One region of the Rhizobium sp. RHZ01 genome, then DNA from elsewhere that is predicted to be linked to it. Evidence: riboswitches for the same ligand, from Rfam matches in the RefSeq annotation. Region 1 holds a riboswitch; each other region holds the start of a gene.

Region 1 (6,271 bases):
CGGTCGCCAGCCAGTCGCCTTCGTATTCCATCAGCGTCAGCAGTTCGGACAAGGTTGGCGCAGCGAGGTCGTGATACTCGCCGTTGACGATCAGTTTCATCGGCAATTTCCTCCTGGTTCGGTTCTGGAGAAGACAAGGTCCACAGCTTCCTGCGCCATGGTAGGCGCCAGCAGGAAGCCGTGGCGATAGAGGCCGTTGAGCACGACCGCCTCGGCCTCGCGGGTCACGCGTGGAAAATTGTCGGCGAATGCCGGCCGGATGCCCGCGCCGGTTTCGATAACGGTAGCGTCCGCAAAGGCGGGATGCACAGCGTAGGCGGCGTTCAGCAGTTCCATCATCGAACGCGCCGAGATGGGACCGGCGAACTCGGTCTCGATCATGGTGGCGCCCACCATGAACAGGCCATTTCCACGCGGAACGATATAGACGGGGAAGCGCGGATGCAGCAGGCGAACGGGTCTGGCGAGGTCGACCTCGGGCGTGTGTAGATAGAGCATTTCGCCGCGCACGCCGCGAAGCCCACTCGTTTGCCCAATGCGTGCTGCGCCCGTGCAATCGACGATGTCGTCGTAGCCGGTGGTCTCGGCCACTTGGTCGATGAATGCAACATGTCGAGCGGCGAGCTTTTCTCGCAGCAGACCCAGCACTCGTCTCGGATCGAGATGTCCTTCCAGCGGGAAGAACAGAGCACGCCTGAAGCGGCCTGCGAGAGCCGGCTCCAATGGGCCGATCTGCTCCTCGCCCAGCCATTCATGGCCGCTGGTGCGGCTGGCAAAGCGATCGAGTTCACCCTGATCGCGCGCGGGGGCAACGACCAGCGTGCCGTTTCGGTGTACCTCGCCGGGCAGCATCATGTCCCACCGATCGATGGCACCGCGGCCACTCAGCAAGACGGCTTCGTCCGCGCCTTCACGCTCACACCACGGTGCCAGCATGCCGCCCGCGAGCCATGATGCTGCCTGGCCGAAATCTGGATTCGGATCCATAACGGTGACGTCAGCACTTCGAAGAGTGAGTTCGTGCGCGACCGTGAGGCCGGCAACGCCGGCCCCTTTGACGAGGACATGCATCTCAGTCACGCGACTCTTGGATGGTATCGATCGGCATATAGAGATCGCCACCCTCGCGGTATTTCGCCGCCATGGCGTCGAGCCCTTCTTTCTGCGCTTCAGCGCGGATGTCGTGCGAAATCCGCATCGAGCAGAACTTCGGGCCACACATGGAGCAGAAGTGCGCCACCTTGTGCGCTTCCTTCGGCAGCGTCTCGTCGTGGAAGCTGCGGGCCGTCTCCGGATCGAGCGACAGGTTGAATTGATCCTCCCATCGGAATTCGAAGCGGGCGCGCGACAGCGCATCATCGCGCGATTGAGCTGCCGGGTGACCCTTGGCGAGATCGGCGGCGTGGGCGGCGATCTTGTAGGTGATGACGCCGGTCTTCACGTCGTTGCGGTCGGGGAGACCCAGATGCTCCTTCGGGGTGACGTAGCAGAGCATCGCCGTACCGAACCAGCCAATCATCGCAGCACCGATGCCCGAAGTGATGTGGTCATAGCCCGGGGCGATATCTGTCGTCAGTGGTCCCAGCGTGTAGAAAGGCGCCTCGCCGCAGACGGCGAGCTGCTTGTCCATGTTTTCCTTGATCTTGTGCATCGGGACATGGCCCGGGCCCTCGATCATGACTTGGCAGTCCTTGGCCCAGGCGATCTTCGTCAGTTCGCCGAGGGTCTCCAGCTCGGCGAATTGTGCGGCGTCGTTGGCGTCGGCAATCGAACCCGGACGCAGGCCGTCGCCGAGCGAGAAGGAGACGTCATAGGCGCGGCAGATGTCGCAGATCTCCTCGAAATGCTCGTAAAGGAAGCTTTCGCGATGGTGATGAAGACACCACTTGGCCATGATAGAGCCGCCGCGTGAAACGATGCCGGTGACGCGGTTGACCGTAAGTGGGATGTAGTGAAGCCGCACGCCGGCATGGATCGTGAAATAGTCGACGCCCTGCTCCGCCTGCTCGATGAGCGTATCGCGATAGACCTCCCAGGTCAGGTTCTCGGCGATACCCTCGACCTTCTCCAGCGCCTGATAGAGCGGCACGGTGCCGATCGGCAGCGGCGAGTTGCGGATGATCCATTCGCGGATGTTGTGGATGTTGCGGCCGGTGGAGAGATCCATCACGGTGTCGGCGCCCCAGCGCGCGGCCCAGACCATCTTCTCGACCTCTTCGGCCATCGAGGAGGTGACGGCGGAGTTGCCGATATTGGCGTTGATCTTCACCAGGAAGTTCCGGCCGATGATCATCGGCTCGGCTTCCGGGTGGTTGATGTTGGCGGGGATGATGGCGCGGCCGGCGGCGACTTCCTGTCGGACGAATTCCGGGGTGACGTGATCGGGAATATGGGCGCCGAAGCTCTCACCGTCGCGCACAATTGCCTCGGCCTTAGCCTTGCGGCCGAGATTTTCGCGGATGGCGATGAACTCCATCTCGGGCGTGATGATACCGGCGCGCGCATAGGCGAGCTGGGTCACGGCCTTGCCGTCCTTGGCGCGGAGCGGTTGGCGCTTGGCAGGAAATTCCGGCGTCAGCCGCTCGCCGCTGGCAAAGCCGTTATCCTCGGGGCGCACCTGGCGACCCCGATAGGCTTCGACGTCGCCGCGCGCGAGCACCCAGCTGCGGCGCAGTTCCGGAAGCCCCTGCTCGATGCTGATGTCAGCGCCTTCGACCGTATAGATGCCGGAGGAATCATAGACCGTGACCGGTGGCTCGCCCGATGTCGGGTGGACGCTGATTTCGCGCATCGGCACGCGGACATCGGGGTGAATGTCCCCAGGGATGTAGATTTTCCGAGAGGCCGGTAGGGGGCCTGTTGTAACGGTCGGGGTGATGGTCTTTGCGGCAATATTCATGGTTTGAGGCTCCAAGTTTTAAGTTTGGAGACCCAGTCCTCAGCCGGAATGATGAAAAGACGCCGGCACGGATTCCACGCGTGAATCCAATGCTTTCGAGCGCTTGCACCGTCCCTACGCCAGTATGAACTGGATCAGGTTCAACGGGTCACTGCGCACGATAGCAGTATCTCAGCCCCTTGCCGGGACCCCCCTGGTGAATGTCAAAAGGTTAGAGCCAGAGCAGCAAAGCTGTCAAGCCGACTGCCGCAACTACATGGAAAGGTCCAGAGCGCGGCCTTCGAAGAGGCGGCTCTGCGAACCCTCAAGATGCGCCTTCATCAAAGCCCGCGCGTCTTCCGCACGTCCTTCGACGATGGCGAGGTAGATCTTGTTGTGCTCCTCGTAGACCTGCTCGAGGCCCTGACGCGGACCAAGCAGCGATAGGCCGTGAAGGTGCATGCCGACGGCGATGTGGGCCTTCAGGGCATCGATCGAGGCTGTGTAATAGTGGTTGTTGGCGGCTTCGGTGACGGCCCGATGGAAGGTGAAGTCGGCGTCGGTGCGATGGAGCTGGTGGCTGGTCGCCTCGCGCAGATCGGCGAGCGCTGCGGCAATCCTCTGGATCGCCGCTTCGTCACGGCGCTTGGCAGCAAAGTAGGCGGCGGCAGGCTCGATCGTCAGTCGAAACTCGTAGCAGCGCTGGATATCGGCGATCGTCTTGACCGGCGAATAGGAAAGCTGCGTCGTCGGCGAACCGTGGGCGCTGACGAAGGTGCCGGCTCCCTGACGGGCATAGACGATGCCTTGATCGCGCAACCGTGCCAAGGCGTCGCGCACGATCGGACGCGACACGCCGAGCATCGATGCAAGCTCATGCTCACCGGGAAGCCGCGAATCCGGCGGATAGTTTCCCGAGCGGATACGCTCCTGCAACTGGTCGAAGACGCGATCGACCAGCTTGACGGCCTTGCCGCGCTCCGGCTTTGCCGCAGGCGCCGCTTGCGCATTCGCCGGTACACCGTTTGCTTCGTCCACCTTCACTCTCCCCGTCGGCATGTCCTATGCCGCCTGATTCTGCGCGATCAGTCTTACCAAACTATCCGAATTACCGAAGCCCCCGGACTTCACCGCGCAGCGCAGACGCAGGCCGTCTGCCGTTACGACGTCGAACCACGGAATACCCGCCTCGATTTCGCCCTGCGGCCTCAGAACCCGAATGCCGAGCTCGCGAAAAACTGCCAGTGCCGTATCGCCACCGCCGACCATCAGCATGTCCGGGCGCGTCATCTCTATGATGGATTTTACGCCTTTTGCGAAGCGGTCGGCAACTGCCACGGCTTCGCCGCTGATTTCGCCAGTACAGCGGACGAGTAACGGCAAGCCAATTTGTGCGTCGGAAGGCACTGCTCCCATGGATGCATCGATGGCAGCGGCGAGGCAGCCGGTACCCTCCAGCCTGGCCATTTGTGCTGTTGTGATCGGGTCGCGGGAGCCGAAGGCAAAGACGGTCCGGCTCGATGCGGCAAAAGCGTTGCTTGTCCTGTTCGACTGTCCGATCTTGCGGGCAAGTGCAGCTCCGATACCGCGGGCGCCGACAGCAAGGGCCCTCTTCCAATCGCGTGCCTCAACCACTTGGTCGAGATCGCTGTCCGTTTCGGCATCGCGGACCAGCACTTCGGTTCCACCACTTGCATCGAAAAGCTCGGCAATCGGCAGCGGCTTGTCGACACCACGACCGACGACGTGACCGTTGTGGGTCAAACGGTCCTGATCGGGAATGGCCGGTGCCACCACGATTGTCTCGTGACCGAAGACGGTAGCCAAAGCTACGCTTTCCGCTGCAACGTTCCCCTTGAGCCGGGAGTCGATCTTTTTCAGAACGATTTGAGGCGAGGCGGCAAGAAGGGCCTTCGCCGCAGCGCTGACCCTTCCTGCCGCTTCCTCCTCCGGGAGAGCTCTCGAAGCCGTGTTGACCACCACGACCTCGCAACCGGTCGCAAGCGTTTCCGATATGGCACTGACGTCGATCGCGACAGCGACGGAAAGTCCGGCGTCGACAAAGGGGGTTCCCGTGTCGAGCGCGCCGGTCAAATCGTCAGCGATGATCGCGACCTTCAGCGTCATGCAGTCTGTCCTGAGTTGACAGCGTGGCAGGCGACGAGATGGCCAGGCTTGGCTTCCTTCCATTCCGGCACGACCTTGCTGCACACGTCCATGGCGATCGGGCAGCGCGAGTGGAAGCGGCAGCCGCTCGGTGGGTTGAGCGGGCTCGGCACGTCGCCCTGCAGGATCTGGCGCTTGCGCGTGCGCTCCAGCTCCGGATCGGTTTCCGGAACGGCTGACAGCAGTGCCTTGGTGTAGGGGTGCAGCGGGTTCTCGAACAGCTCCTCGCGCGTCGCAAGTTCCGCGAGGCGACCGAGATACATGACGCCGACGCGGGTGCTGATATGGCGCACGACGGCCAGATCGTGGGCGATGAAGAGGTAAGTCAGGCCATACTTCTCCTGCAGGTCGAGCAGGAGATTGATGATCTGCGCCTGGATCGAGACGTCGAGCGCCGAGATCGCTTCGTCGCAGACGATGAATTTCGGCTGGCAAGCAAGCGCGCGGGCAATGACGACGCGCTGCCGCTGGCCGCCGGAGAGTTCATGCGGATAGCGCTGCGCAAAGCGGGTTGGCAGGCCGACGTCGGTCAGCAGGTTGGCGATCTTGTCCTTGAGCTCCGCCTTGGTGCAGAGCTTGTGGAAGAGGATCGGTTCGCCGACTGCCTCACCGATCGTCATGCGCGGGTTGAGCGTCGAATAGGGATCCTGAAAGACGATCTGCAGGTCGCGGCGGAACGGCCGCATCTGCTTTTCATCAAGGGTCGCCAGGTCCTGGCCCTTGTAGACGACCTTGCCTGATGTCGCCTTGTAGAGGTTGAGGATGGTGAAGCCGGTGGTGGACTTGCCGCAGCCGGATTCGCCGACGAGCGAGAGGGTTTCGCCTTCCATGATGTCGAGATTGACGTTGTCCAGCGCATAGACGGTCGCCGAACGCTCGCCGAAGGCGCCGAGCTTGACGTGGAAATGCTTGACGAGGTTTTCGACCTTGAGCAGCGGTTGTGCACCCATCACGCAGCCTCCTGCATTTTCTGGACGACGAAGCAGGCCGTACGGTGGTTTCCGGCGCCTGACAGCGGTTCGAGTTTCGGTACGCGCTCGTGGCAAATGGCTTCCGCCAGCGGACAGCGTGGGGCAAAGGGGCAGCCTTTGGGGCGGCGACCCGGCTCCGGCGGCGTACCGCCGATGGACGAGAGCCGGCTTGCGGGCGCATCCGAGAGCTTCGGAATCGAGGCGAGCAGACCGCGCGTATAGGGATGGCTTGGGCGGGCATAAAGCTCGTCAACCG
Region 2 (6,271 bases), on a different contig from region 1:
ACCACGGCAAGACCGTCAGCCCCAGCAGCAAAGACATCCCCGACATGAGCCGCCTTCAGCCCGCCGATTGCGACCGCGGGAACGGGGCAGGCGCGCACAAGGCGGGCAAGGCCAGCAAAACCGGTCGGCTCCTTGTGATCCGCCTTCGTCGATGTCGCAAAGACCGGGCCGATACCCGCGTAGTCGACGATTGCCGGATCGACCCCCGCGGCCAGCGCCTCGGTCTCAACGGAGAGGCCAAGGATCATATCGTCTCCAATCCGCGCGCGGGCAGTTGGCGCATCCATGTCCTCTTGCCCGATGTGCAGACCGTCAGCACCAATTGCGACGGCAGCCTCCACGTCATCGTTGACGATGAGCAAGGCACCGGTGCCAGACAAAGCCGCCTTGAGCGCCCGACCTGTTTCGATCATCAGGGGTGTATCGGCATGCTTGTCGCGCAGCTGGACAACGCTCGCTCCGCCAGCAACAGCCGCCCGCGCGGTCTCCACCATGCCGAAGCCGGCACAAAGACCGGAATCGAGGACAAGATAAAGTGAAAGGTCGATGGTCCTCATGCGAAACGCACCCTTGCATGGCGATCGAGGAGCGGGGCGTCAAGCGCTGCAAGCGCATCGAGAAACGCCGGAGAAAACGAACCCGGGCCGTCCGCGCTGCTGGCTGCCATCTCGCCGGCAACAGCAAAGGTCGTAAGCGCTGCAACCGTTGCCTCGAACGGCGCGGCAGGCCGGATCGCCGTGAATGCTCCGACGAGGCAGGTCAGTGCGCAGCCGAGCGCGGTCACCTTGGGCATCAAGGCCGACCCGCCTTCAATCCAGGCAGCTCGTTCACCGTCGGTGACGAAATCGACGACGCCGGTTACCGCGACCGTCGCACCGTGTGTCCTCGCAAGCAGCCTGGCGGATTCCTCTGCCTGTTCGACCCCGTCACGACTGTCCACCCCCTGGCCCCGACTTTCGCCACCGGCAAGGGCGATGATCTCGGAGGCGTTGCCACGAATGATGGTTGGACCGAGTTCCAGCAGCCGATCAACGGCCGCCCGGCGGAATAAGGTGGCATAATGGGCAACCGGATCGAGAACCCATGGCTTGCCGGACTGGCTGGCGGCGAGGGCTGCCGCCTCCATGCCGCGCAACCAGGATGACGACAGTGTGCCGATGTTGATTGTCAGTGCGCCTGCGATCGCCGCAAACTCGCCAGCCTCTTCTTCCGCATGCACCATGGCGGGAGACGCGCCAGCGGCCAGAAGCACATTGGCTGCGATATTCATGGCAACGAAGTTGGTGATGCAGTGCACGAGCGGCGGTTGCGCGCGCAACTCGCTGAGCAGTATTCCCGGTAAGGTCTGATCTTGCATGGTGCGCCTTTCGATCGGGGAGAAAGGCGCGGGGACTGACGCAGGAGGCGAAACGTCCCGAGCGACTCCCTCCGCCGGCATTATCCGGTTCAGGTTCAAAGGGTACTTCTCAGCCCATCCTTCGAGGGGCGCCCCTGTCTCTCATTGCCTTCTTCTCGCAGAGAAGCACGCGCCTGTCATCCATAAAATGGACATCGCCAGGTGAACCCGGAGAAGGCCCCGCAGCAGGAGCGCGGCACCCTTCCGGCCTTCTGGCGGTTGCATCACTCATCCGATAGCGCGCCATAATACAGCTGACGGAAGGACTTGGATTTCCCCCTGCAAACTGCTCACTTCTGGATTGCGGTGAGCAACCCGTTACGGATTCCGGCGCCGCTTTTCTTTGTCCGAACCATGGCACTTTCCAAATGTTCGGCGGTTAATAGCCGGCAGTTGCAAGCATTGTTGGATGGCAGCCGACACAGCGATCGTGTTGCATTTACTTATTTTTGTTTACTTTCCAGGGATTGTGTCAAATGGCATACTCCCGCTCGCTGGGTAAAGGCGAGTTCCATGGGCGTCCGACGATTTTCGGTTCTGACCTACTCGACTGCTTGATTACACGCGGCCAATAGGCCGGCAAGACAATGCCGATGCAATCGTCCAACTCGGTTGGCGACCGAAGGGAGGTCTTGATGCGAACACCTCATGCTGCAGTCTCTGTATCGCTTCCTGCCGTGTGTGTTCTCCTATCTGCTACCATAACAACATTCTCGCCCACTCCTGCTCGGGCCCAGTTCGTCTGCGAAAACACGACAGGCTCGGGAGACGGTGCGGCTGCCGGTGGTGTCAATGACGTCGCCTGCGGAACCAATGCGACAGCGGGGGGCGCCGCGGGAGCAAACTCCGCTTTCGGTTTCCGAAGCAGCGCGACAGGCGGAGCCGCCACTGCCCTCGGCACAACGACCAATGCCTCCGGTGCATCATCGGTGGCAGTTGGGCAAAATTCTCAGGCGACAAACAGGGGCGCGGTCGCGGTTGGTTTGGCCAGCAACGCCTCCGGATTCAACAGCACAGCCATCGGGGAAAATAGCAGAGCTGCCGACGCTGGCGCGACTGCCCTGGGGGTTGACAGCAATGCGCAGAGTGTGGACAGCACGGCCGTTGGTGTTCGAAGCCTGACGACGGGTGCCGGTGCGACTGCCATTGGGGTCGGCAGTCAGGGCACCAGTGTTGATACCTTGGCTGCTGGCGTTAGAAGCGTTGCCAGTGCTGGCGGCGCAGTCGCGCTCGGAGGTGACAGCATTGCAAGTGGCGGCAATAGCACTGCGGTTGGTAATAGGAGTTCGTCCTCCGGCAATCAGGCAACAGCGATTGGATTTAACAGCAGTGCCCAGGGCCAAAATAGTCTTGCCCTGGGGACCGGCTCAGTGTCATCAGGGCAGAATTCAGTGGCGCTCGGAGCTGGTTCGACGGATGGTGGTATCGCCAATGTCGTCTCCGTCGGGGCGCCGGCCGCCGAGCGAAAGATCGTCAACGTCGCGCCCGGCACGATTTCAGCGACCTCGACGGATGCGATCAATGGCTCCCAGCTGTACGCCACAAATCAGAATGTCGCCCAGAACACGAACGAACTTGCCGATCACGAGACGCGCATCACGAACAATACCAACGTTCTCAACCTCCATACGACTGAGATCGCCGGCCTCGATACGCGTGTAACCGCAAATACAAACGCCATCGATTCCCTGGACAATCGCGTCAGCAGCCTCGAATCCAGCATGTCGCCGATGAATGGACGCATCGACAAGGCCTACGAGGGCACGGCGATGGCGCTGGCGATGGGTGGGGGAACCCTTCCGAATGACAAGAACTTTGCGGTGTCCATCAATTGGGGCACGTTCGAAGGCGAGAACGCTTTCGCTGGCAGCGCTTACGCGCGGATTACAGAGAATCTGCTGATCCATGGCGGCGTCGGCGTAGGGGCGAGCGAAGGTACTTTCGGTGGGACCGCGGGGTTGACATTCACGTGGTGATCGTCCGAGCGCTACAGCCGTTCGGTTCGCGCGAGCCGAGATCCCAAACGATGCATTTGCCGTTCAAATTTATCGTCGCGGCGCTGGCAGTCCTTTGCGTAGAGGCCGGCCTTGAAAGCCCCGTTCGCGCCGAAATCAAGAAATCCCCGAAGGAAGATGTTTCAAGAGCACCGCGTCCGGCAGATATCGATCGAAATGGCGTTCTTATCCTTGTGCGAAACACGCTTCTTGCCCTCGACCAGGCGAACAAGACTGGCAACTACACCGTTCTGCGGGAACTCGGCTCGCCGGGCTTTCAGGCCAATAATTCCGCGCAACTTGCAGAGATCTTTGCCTCGCAACGAAAACAGGGATACGACCTGAGTGGCCTTGCGGTCATCGAGCCGCAACTAACTGTGCTTCCGCAGATCGAGCCAGACGGCAAGTTGCATATGGCGGGGTTCTTTCCGTCGGTGCCAATCCAGGTGCATTTCGAGCTACTCTATGCGCCTGTCGATCGTCAGTGGAAGCTCTTCGGGATATCAGTGAACTTTGATGAAAGTGGCCCGGCCGCACCCGCAACAACCGACAATCGGGCCCAAAAGCCGGACGTTCCGGTGAAGCTTCCCGACCCGCCGACGCCTGCGGTCAGACCGAAAGCACCTTCTTCAGATTCGGGCCTTTGAGACGTCGACCTCGACGTCGTTGGGTTCCGGCTCCTGCACGGAAATGAGGTCTGATCGATACGCCGGGCCATCAGATCCGCTCCAAGCTGCTGGCCAAGTGAACTCCCGTCGGTGCGCAAGGTCCAGGGTCGCGCCTGTGACAAGCTGGACAGATGATATGTCGGGGCCTAGTGTTCTGAAATGTTGGGATGTCGTCTTCTTCTCTTCGGTTTGATCTTGCTGTTCGGATGGACAGCAGGCGCGCAGCAGATGCCCTGTCCCTTTGAATATCCAGACACGCCGGTCAACCGGTCTCGCGGGGTGGTCGGCTGCTTGCTGCAGTGCGATCAGAAGCTCACTTGTCCAGGCCAGCAGGCGATCGAGCCACAAAAGCTCCCTTCGGCGCAGGCTCCCGGCAATGCGGTCAATGCGAGTGGAACTTGTCCGGAGGGGAAAAACTGGGATTCGAGAAGGAAAACTTGCGTCGCGTGCGCCGCGGGGGCGGCGTGGGATGCCAAGCGCTCGACCTGTTCCTGTGGGACCGGCCGGTTCGTTGATCCGAAGACAAAGCGCTGCGTCAGTTGTCCCGAGAATTGGGGTTGGGAAAAGGGGAGGTGCCTGTGCACTCGCAGCTTGAAATCAACCTTGGCGGGAAAGTCCTGCTCGCCCAAGCAGCCGGTCTGCAGGACCGACAGCGTTTGGGATGCCGAAAACAAGCATTGTGTGGCAGTGAAGCTCCGGAAACCGAAGGCGTAGCTCGAGATGGATAGACCAGACCCCGAATTGAGCTTGTCGTAGATCGTTCGTCCGGCGCGGAGGGCATGGAGCGCGAATTGCACGTGACATCCGCGTCGTTTCTGTGAGAGTACTTCACCAGAGCCCGGCCACCGCAAGGTGCTTGCGTTTCAATGAGGGAACCGGAACGTGATTGCTGCCCGTACTGTTCGGACACTTGCACCTTTGCTCGTCGCGGCAGTTCTTGCCAGTTGCGGTCATCCAAGCGGAGTCATGGCCCCTGTTGCGCTATCGGCGGCAACGCAGAATACCTCAAAGGTCAGCATGCTGGTCGCAACCACGCGCGAACCTTCCGGCGACCCGGCGACGCTCTTCACCGGCGAACGCAGCCCAAAGCCCTATCTGACGGCGATTGACGTCTCCATTCCGCCGAAACGAGCCTCAGGCACAGTCCAATGGCCGGAGCGTCTACCGCCCAATCCCGCAACCGATTTTGCGGTGACCAGCGTCAAGGAGATCGACACCGTTCCAGAGGGGCGCGCCTGGTTCCACCAGAACATCCAGGGCGGGCATGCGCTGGTCTTTGTCCACGGCTTCAACAACAAGTATGAGGATTCCGTCTTCCGCCTGGCCCAGATCGTCCACGACTCCGGGATGCAGGCGACCCCTATCCTGTTCACATGGCCGTCACGCGCGCAGCTCACCGCCTATCAATACGACAAGGAAAGCACCAACTATTCACGCACGGCGCTCGAGCAGGCGTTGCGGACGCTAGCCGCCGACCCCGACGTCAAGGACATCACGATCCTCGCTCATTCAATGGGCACCTGGCTGACCATGGAATCCCTGCGGCAGATGGGTATCCGCGACGGACACGTGAACAGCAAGATTCACAACGTCATTCTCGCGTCCCCGGATATCGATATTCAGGTCTTTGCCAAGCAGTTCGCGGAGATGGGCACGCCGGCGCCGAAATTCACGATCTTCGTGTCTCAGGATGACAAGGCGCTTGCGGTTTCAAGTTTCATCACGGGAAAGGTCTCGCGTTTGGGCGCGATCGATCCGACCGTTGAGCCCTATCGCTCGAAACTCGAAGCCGCCGGCATTACCGCCATCGATCTCACCAAGGTCAAAGGCGAAGGCCTGAACCACGGCAAGTTCGCCGAAAGTCCTGAAATCGTTCAGCTGATTGGCCAGCGGATCGTCACTGGTCAGACGCTGACGGATTCCAACGTCACGCTCGGCCAAGGACTTACCGCTGTTGTCGGCGGAACAGTGACGACCATCGGTAACGTCGCAGCCACGGCTGTCGCCGCGCCGGTCACCGTGCTTGAACAACCGATGCGGGCCAAGAGGCGCCCGGTCGACGAAACCCTGCAAGGCGATCTCAAGCCGCAGCAGTTGACCCAGTAGGCGCTCCCGCGCAACTTCAACTGCTCCAGAAACTGCCCGCGTCCAGCTCATGGCCGTTCTTTTGCACTCTTCTTGAAGCCCACGATGAGGTGAGGGTTGGTCGCTCT
Region 3 (6,271 bases), on a different contig from region 1:
ACGGCAATCACGGCACCGGTGGGAAGCCGGCAATCAAACTGAAAATTCTGATTGCCGAGCTGAAGACCGACCTGCTGCATCTCGATCGCGAACTCAGGATCAACCATGGACGGCAACCTCTCGGCGCGCTGGGCCCATCGTACCGGCGATCGTGAGCAACAGGCAGACGACACCAAGGATCAACGCCAGCCCATCGGCATCGTTCGTCCGATAGCTGCCCATGCGGCTATAGACGAGCCATGGCAGGGTGACGAAGCTGTCCGAACCGAACAGCGCAACCGCGCCCAGATCGCCGAGCGACAGCGCCATCGCGAACGAAAATGCCGTAAGCATCGGCTTGAACAGTGCCGGCGTGTCGATGAGGCGCAGCCGTGCCCAACCTGTGACACCGAGGCTCGCCGCAAGCTTCTGCGTCCGATGCTTGTGGACGATGAAAGCCGGTTCAAGGACGCGCATCACAAAGGGCAGCGACATCAACGCGTTGATGGCGACAATCAGCACCGGAGCGACGGCGCTCACATTACCGAGATTTCTCAAGGCAAGGAACCAGCCAGTCGCAAGGACGATTGGCGGCACGAGCAACACCAGCGACGACGCGCCGCCCAAGGCGGCAAAAAGAAACCTCCTGCCGAAGGCTCCTGAACCCTGGAGAAGCGCCGCGCGGCGCGCGCTCACCAATGTCATCGAAATCAGCAAAGCGAGAGCAGCCGCCGAAATCGAAATAACCAGACTGGTCGCAGCCGATTGCCAGAAGATGGGCTCGCGCAAGAGCTTCATCAGATCGGACCGCAGGCCGGCCAGGACCACGGACATTAAAGGGAGCGCTAGAAACAGCGTGGCAAGCAGCAGGACGCCACCATCCACAAGCCGCGCGCCCGGCAGTCGCCCATCCGGACGCCTGACAGGCTTGCCAACTGTCATGCCCTCATCCTCCGGAGCGGGAAGAAGCGACAGCGCCCCGAGGATCATTGATGTAAGTACGATCTGAAGCAGGGAAAGCGTAACGGCCCGGCCAGGGTCGAAATCGAAGCGCAGGGACTGATAGATGGCAACCTCGACCGTCGTTGCCGCAGGGCCACCACCCAACATCAGCACAAGCGTGAAGCTCGTGGCGCACAGCATGAAAATCAGGCCGGCGATACCGGGGACGACCGAGCGCAGGACCGGCCATTCGATGAAGCGAAAAGTCGAGCCGGAGCGCATGCCCAAGCCACTCGCCATCAGCCAATATTCCGATGGCACACGGTCCAGTGCGGCCAGCATCAGGCGGGCCGCCAGTGGCATGTTGAAGAAGACATGCGCCAGCAGGATCCCCGAGAGCCCGTATATGCTGACCGGTTCCGCCAGGCCGAACTCAAGCAGCGCCGAGTTCATGATGCCCTGCCGCCCCCAGATACCAATCAATCCGAGCGCCCCAATCAGAACAGGAAGCCCCATCGGCACGGCCATCAGCCTGATAATCCAGATACGGCCGGGGAAATGCCGTTGACGCGCCAGGGCTTGCGCGACCGGAATGGCAAAAACGATGGAGAGCGCGGTGGAGAGCACGGCCTGCAACAGCGTGAAACACAATATCCGCAGGATGTACGGTTCAAACACGGTCGCAAGAATCGACGAACCGCCGCTCGAGAGAAGCAAAGCAAGGACCGCAAGGCCGACGAAAGCGATAATGCCGGCGAGGCTCGCGGCCCCGCCGAGCATCGCCCGTCGCATCTCGGCCTTGGTCAAAAGCATCAGTTCATGCTCATGGCAGCCAGCCACTCGTCGATCCAGGCTTTGCGATTCTCGGCAACTTCGTCCGAGCTCATCAGAAAGGTCTTTGACGGATTCACGAGCTTGCCGAACGCATCCGGCAGTGGTTGCGATGTCGCGGAAACCGGCATCATCCAGTTGTTGGTCGGAATGGTGTCCTGGAAGCCCGGGGTCACCATGAATTTCAGGAAATCGCGCGCAAGTTCCTTGTCAGGCGCATTCTTCAGCAGTCCGGCCACTTCGATCTGTATGTAATGGCCCTCTGAAAATGCAGCCGCCTGGTAGCGGTCCGTATTCTCCGCGACCATGTGATAGGCAGGCGACGTCGTGTAGGAAAGCACCATCGGTGCTTCCCCCTTGGTGAACAGCCCATAGGCCTCTGACCAACCGGGCGTTACCGTCAACACCCGCTTCTTGAGTTTTGCCCAGGCCTCCGGCGCCTTGTCGCCGTAGACGGATTTTACCCATAACAGGAGACCGAGCCCGGGCGTCGAGGTGCGTGGGTCCTCGATGACGATCTTCTGCGAAGGGTCGCCTTCGACCAGATCCTTCATGCTTTGCGGAGGGTTCTTGATCGTCTGCGTGTCGTAGATGACAGCGAAGTGGCCATAGTCGTACGGCACGAATACATCGTCCTTGTAGCCGCCCGGCACCTTGAGCCCGCCGACATCGATGCCGCTCGCATCGAACAGGCCGGTCGCCTTCGCTTCCGTGGTCAGGTTGGTGTCCAGGCCAAGCACGACATCTGCCTTCGTGCCGGCGCCTTCGAGCTTAAGACGCGACAGCAGTGCCACACCATCCGCCACGCTGACGAAACTGACGTTGCAGCCGCAGGTCTTCTCGAACGCTTCCTTGACCTTCGGCCCCGGACCCCATTCGGATGTGAAGCTTTCATAGGTGTAGACGGTAAGCGTCTTGCCTGCCGCCTGTGCACCGGCGCCGGCCAGGCCGGTAGTCGCGATGAAGATCGTGGCAAGCAACGAACGGCTCGGGAATTTGAATTTGAACATGGCACCTCTCCTCTGGTTTGCTTGAAGGGGAAAAGGGCGGTGCCAGATGTCACGCGTCTAATCCCTCCGCCGGTGTTAGCCGGATCAGGTTCCGCGGGTTGGCTTTCAGCCTCTCAGCCGCGCGCCTTATGGCACGGGCACCCCGTTAGAGCGCTTGAGATGTATCGCCACGCTTGGCGTCTTGCAAGAGGCGGCCTTAGGCCGCCATCGGCATTTACTCGGCGGCTTCGGCCCTTGCCGCCGGCCGCACCTCTACCACGCGGGGCAACTGCGTCGGTTTCAGCATCAAGGCGGCACAAAGGCCGATGAGAGCGATCGCGCAGGATGCCATGAAAAGCGGCGTGAACGCGCTGGCATAGGCGTCGGCGACGGCTTGACGCGCCTGTTCCGGCAACGCCGCCAGCATCCTTGGCGTCAGTTGCTCGATATCGGTCACGCCGGGAATTGAGAGTCCGGTCTTGCCGAGCTGCGAGCCGATGATCGCGCCATAAATGGAGATGGCGATCGATGCGCCGCCCATGCGCGACAGCGTCACCGATCCCGTTGCGGCGCCGACGTCGCGCGCCGGAGCGGCATTCTGGACGCCGATGACCGGGACCTGCTGTGCAAGGCCGACGCCGAAGCCGTGGAGAGCCATCACCGCCCCGATCACCATGACCGGTGTTCCGACATGAACCTGAGTGAGCAGCGCAAACGCGATGGCACTGCAGGTCAGGCTTGCGATCGCGAAGGGCTTGTAGCGCCCGGTGATGGAGATGATGCGACCGGCCGACAGCGACCCGCAGACGATGCCGCCGGTCAGAAGAATGAAGAACGCTCCGGCCGCCGATGGCGAGAGGCCGGTCGTCGTCTGCAGGAACAACGCGAAATAATTGACCATGCCGATGCCGATCGCGCCGCTCATGATCGACATGATGAGCAACAGGCTGAATGTCGAATTGCGAAACAGTGACAGGGGAACGATCGGCTCGGCGGCGCGTCGCTCGACGAAGATCCAACCGATGGCCGCCGCTACACCGAGCGCCATGATCGCCAGGCTTTGAGGAGCAACAAGCGAGCCGAAAACCTGAGAGCCATCGGCGGCAAGAACGATGCTAGCCGTCGTCAAGGCGAGCAGCAGGGCGCCGGCGTAATCGACCTTCGGACGGCGGTTGGGCTTCCGGTAGGGCAGCATCAAGGCCAGACCGACAAGGACGACGAAACCGATCGGAACATTGACGAGGAAGATCGAGCGCCAGCCGAAGAGATCGCTCATTGCCCCGCCAAGGACGGGTCCGATAGCGCCCGACGCCATCAGAACGAGGCTGGAATAGCTCTGGTAACGCGCCCGTTCGCGCGGTTCGAAGAGGTCGGCGTTGACGGCGAAGATCGACACCATGATGCCGCCGCCGCCAAGCCCCTGCAGCACGCGGGCCGCAATCAGCGTGTTCATGGATACCGCCAGTCCGCAAACGGCGGAACCGACCGTGAAGATCATGATCGCGGCCATCATCACATACTTGCGGCCGAAGAGGTCACCGAGCTTGCCGTAAAGCGGCATCACCGCGCTCACGGCGAGAAGATAGGCGGAGCCGACCCAGCTGAACCGCTCGAGGTGGCCGAACTCGCCGACGATCGTCGGCAAAGCCGTTGCGACGATCTGGTTGTCGAGTGTCGCCATGAACATGGCTGCCATCAGGAAAAGGAAGAGGATGAACCGCCGGCGGTGATCCGTCACAAGCGGCGCTGCGGCAATTTGAGTATCCATGAAGCGTCGTTCCAAATTGGAGAGTGGCCATTTATGTGCTGTTAGCATATATTTGTCAACGTCACTTGATTGACATTGGCATATTCTCAATTGACGCCTGAGATGCTATGTTACCGCAATGAACGAGAGCTTGACGAATCCGACCGAGACTGACGCCGAGACGCATGAGCCGGACATCCTGCGCATTGGGCAAAGCATGACCCGTATGCGTCTCATGACCGGGCGGAGACTGATCGGTCGGCTCGCGATCCAAAGTGTCGCACCGGGCCTCGAGCTGTCACACCTCGACGTGCTGGACGCTGTGCGGCGTGCACAAGAGGCTGGCGACGTAACGGTTGGGACGATTGCCGAGATGATGCGGATCGACCCCTCGCGCGCAAGCCGCATCGTCGCGGAAATGGTGGGGCGGAATATTCTGCGGCGAAAGGCATCTCAGGCGGATGCGCGGCGGATCATCGTCGTGATGACGCCGCTCGGGCAGAGGTTGCTGTCGGAAATACGCGCGCAGAAGCTCGCATTCGTTTCCGAAGTGGTCAAAGACTGGAAGCCGGAAGAGATCGAGGCGTTCGGAGAGCTATTCGAGAAGTTCATTTCCGGCTTCGAAAGTGTTTTTGAGGCTCGCGTCAAGGATATCGCTGACGAAGCCTGAGCGGCGGCCCTTTCCCTTCCCCCCTGGTTTGCGCTATGGGCAGTGCCCATGAGCCAATCCACCTTCACCATTCTGCTTGGCGGCGAGTTGCAGATAACCGACCGCCTGCGACATGCCATGTCGGGCAGCCGTTTCATAGCCGCCGATGGTGGCATGCGTCATGCGGCAGCGCTCGGCGTCGTTCCGGAATTGTGGGTCGGCGATTTCGATTCCACGCCGGCGGATCTCGAAGCCGCTTTTCCTGACGTCCCCAGGCAACCTTATCCCGCTGCCAAGGCCTCAACCGACGGCGAGATTGCGGTTGCGGAAGCGGTCGCCCGCGGCGCGAAACGCCTCGTCTTGGCCGGCGCCCTTGCAGGCGAACGTTCCGATCATGCCATCCAGCACCTGCTCTATGCCGTCAGCCTGGCGGAGCAGGGTTATGACGTACTGCTCACGTCTGGCAGCGAAGAGGCTGTGCCGCTGATTTCAGGCGCAATCGAACTGGACCTGCCACCAGGCAGTCTCTTTTCGGTGCCTGGCTTCAGCGAACTTCGCGGCCTGACAATCGAAAACGCGCGCTACCCGCTTGCCGACTTCCATTTGCCCTTCGGCTCGTCACGCACCATTTCCAATGTCGCGAAAGGCAAAGTGCGCTTTTCGCTCGAGAGCGGCCGCGCCATTGTGCTCGCCCGCCCCTATGATCTTTCCGGAGTCTGATCTTTGGCGCCTCCCATTCTGAAACTCGACGACGTCTTTCTCAGCTTCGGCGGCACGCCATTGCTTGCCGGCGCCGCCCTGCAGGTGGAGCCCGGAGACAAGATCTGTCTCGTCGGCCGCAACGGCTCCGGGAAGTCGACGTTGCTGAAGATTGCTGCCGGTCTCGTCGAAGCACAGTCGGGAGAGGTCTTCCGCCACCCCTCCTCGACCGTGCGTTATCTCGAACAGGCTCCCGATTTCACCGGATTCAAGACGGTGCAGGCCTATGCCGAAGCCGGCCTCGGCCCGGGTGACGATCATTATCGCGTCACCTATCTCCTCTCGCATCTCGGCCTCACCGGTGAGGAAGATCCACAAAACCTCTCGGGCGGAGAAGCCCGCCGCGCTGCCCTCGCCCGCGTACTCGCGCCAGAA

Evidence for each region. A riboswitch is a leader RNA that binds a small molecule or an ion and turns the genes downstream of it on or off. The one in region 1 is predicted to bind thiamine pyrophosphate.
Region 2: linked by a shared signal. The riboswitch ahead of thiM (hydroxyethylthiazole kinase) and the one ahead of thiC (phosphomethylpyrimidine synthase ThiC) in region 1 are both predicted to bind thiamine pyrophosphate.
Region 3: linked by a shared signal. The riboswitch ahead of thiB (thiamine ABC transporter substrate binding subunit) and the one ahead of thiC (phosphomethylpyrimidine synthase ThiC) in region 1 are both predicted to bind thiamine pyrophosphate.

What each region holds. Positions count from the first base shown of each region.
Region 1 is NZ_JACUZZ010000043.1:14,911-21,181, reverse strand. It holds gene thiS (sulfur carrier protein ThiS) at 1-100, opposite strand, end outside; gene thiO (glycine oxidase ThiO) at 97-1,071, opposite strand; gene thiC (phosphomethylpyrimidine synthase ThiC) at 1,073-2,899, opposite strand; TPP riboswitch at 2,993-3,104, opposite strand; gene IB248_RS28975 (FadR/GntR family transcriptional regulator) at 3,152-3,937, opposite strand; gene IB248_RS28970 (four-carbon acid sugar kinase family protein) at 3,941-5,005, opposite strand; gene IB248_RS28965 (oligopeptide/dipeptide ABC transporter ATP-binding protein) at 5,002-5,994, opposite strand; gene IB248_RS28960 (ABC transporter ATP-binding protein) at 5,994-6,271, opposite strand, start outside.
Region 2 is NZ_JACUZZ010000015.1:56,111-62,381, reverse strand. It holds gene thiE (thiamine phosphate synthase) at 1-557, opposite strand, end outside; gene thiM (hydroxyethylthiazole kinase) at 554-1,357, opposite strand; TPP riboswitch at 1,407-1,503, opposite strand; gene IB248_RS16775 (YadA-like family protein) at 2,485-3,372, shown strand; gene IB248_RS16770 (hypothetical protein) at 3,423-4,037, shown strand; gene IB248_RS16765 (alpha/beta hydrolase) at 5,025-6,164, shown strand.
Region 3 is NZ_JACUZZ010000014.1:126,237-132,507, reverse strand. It holds gene IB248_RS16390 (ATP-binding cassette domain-containing protein) at 1-107, opposite strand, end outside; gene thiP (thiamine/thiamine pyrophosphate ABC transporter permease ThiP) at 100-1,734, opposite strand; gene thiB (thiamine ABC transporter substrate binding subunit) at 1,734-2,762, opposite strand; TPP riboswitch at 2,807-2,917, opposite strand; gene IB248_RS16375 (MDR family MFS transporter) at 2,977-4,509, opposite strand; gene IB248_RS16370 (MarR family transcriptional regulator) at 4,628-5,158, shown strand; gene IB248_RS16365 (thiamine diphosphokinase) at 5,207-5,857, shown strand; gene IB248_RS16360 (ABC-F family ATP-binding cassette domain-containing protein) at 5,861-6,271, shown strand, end outside.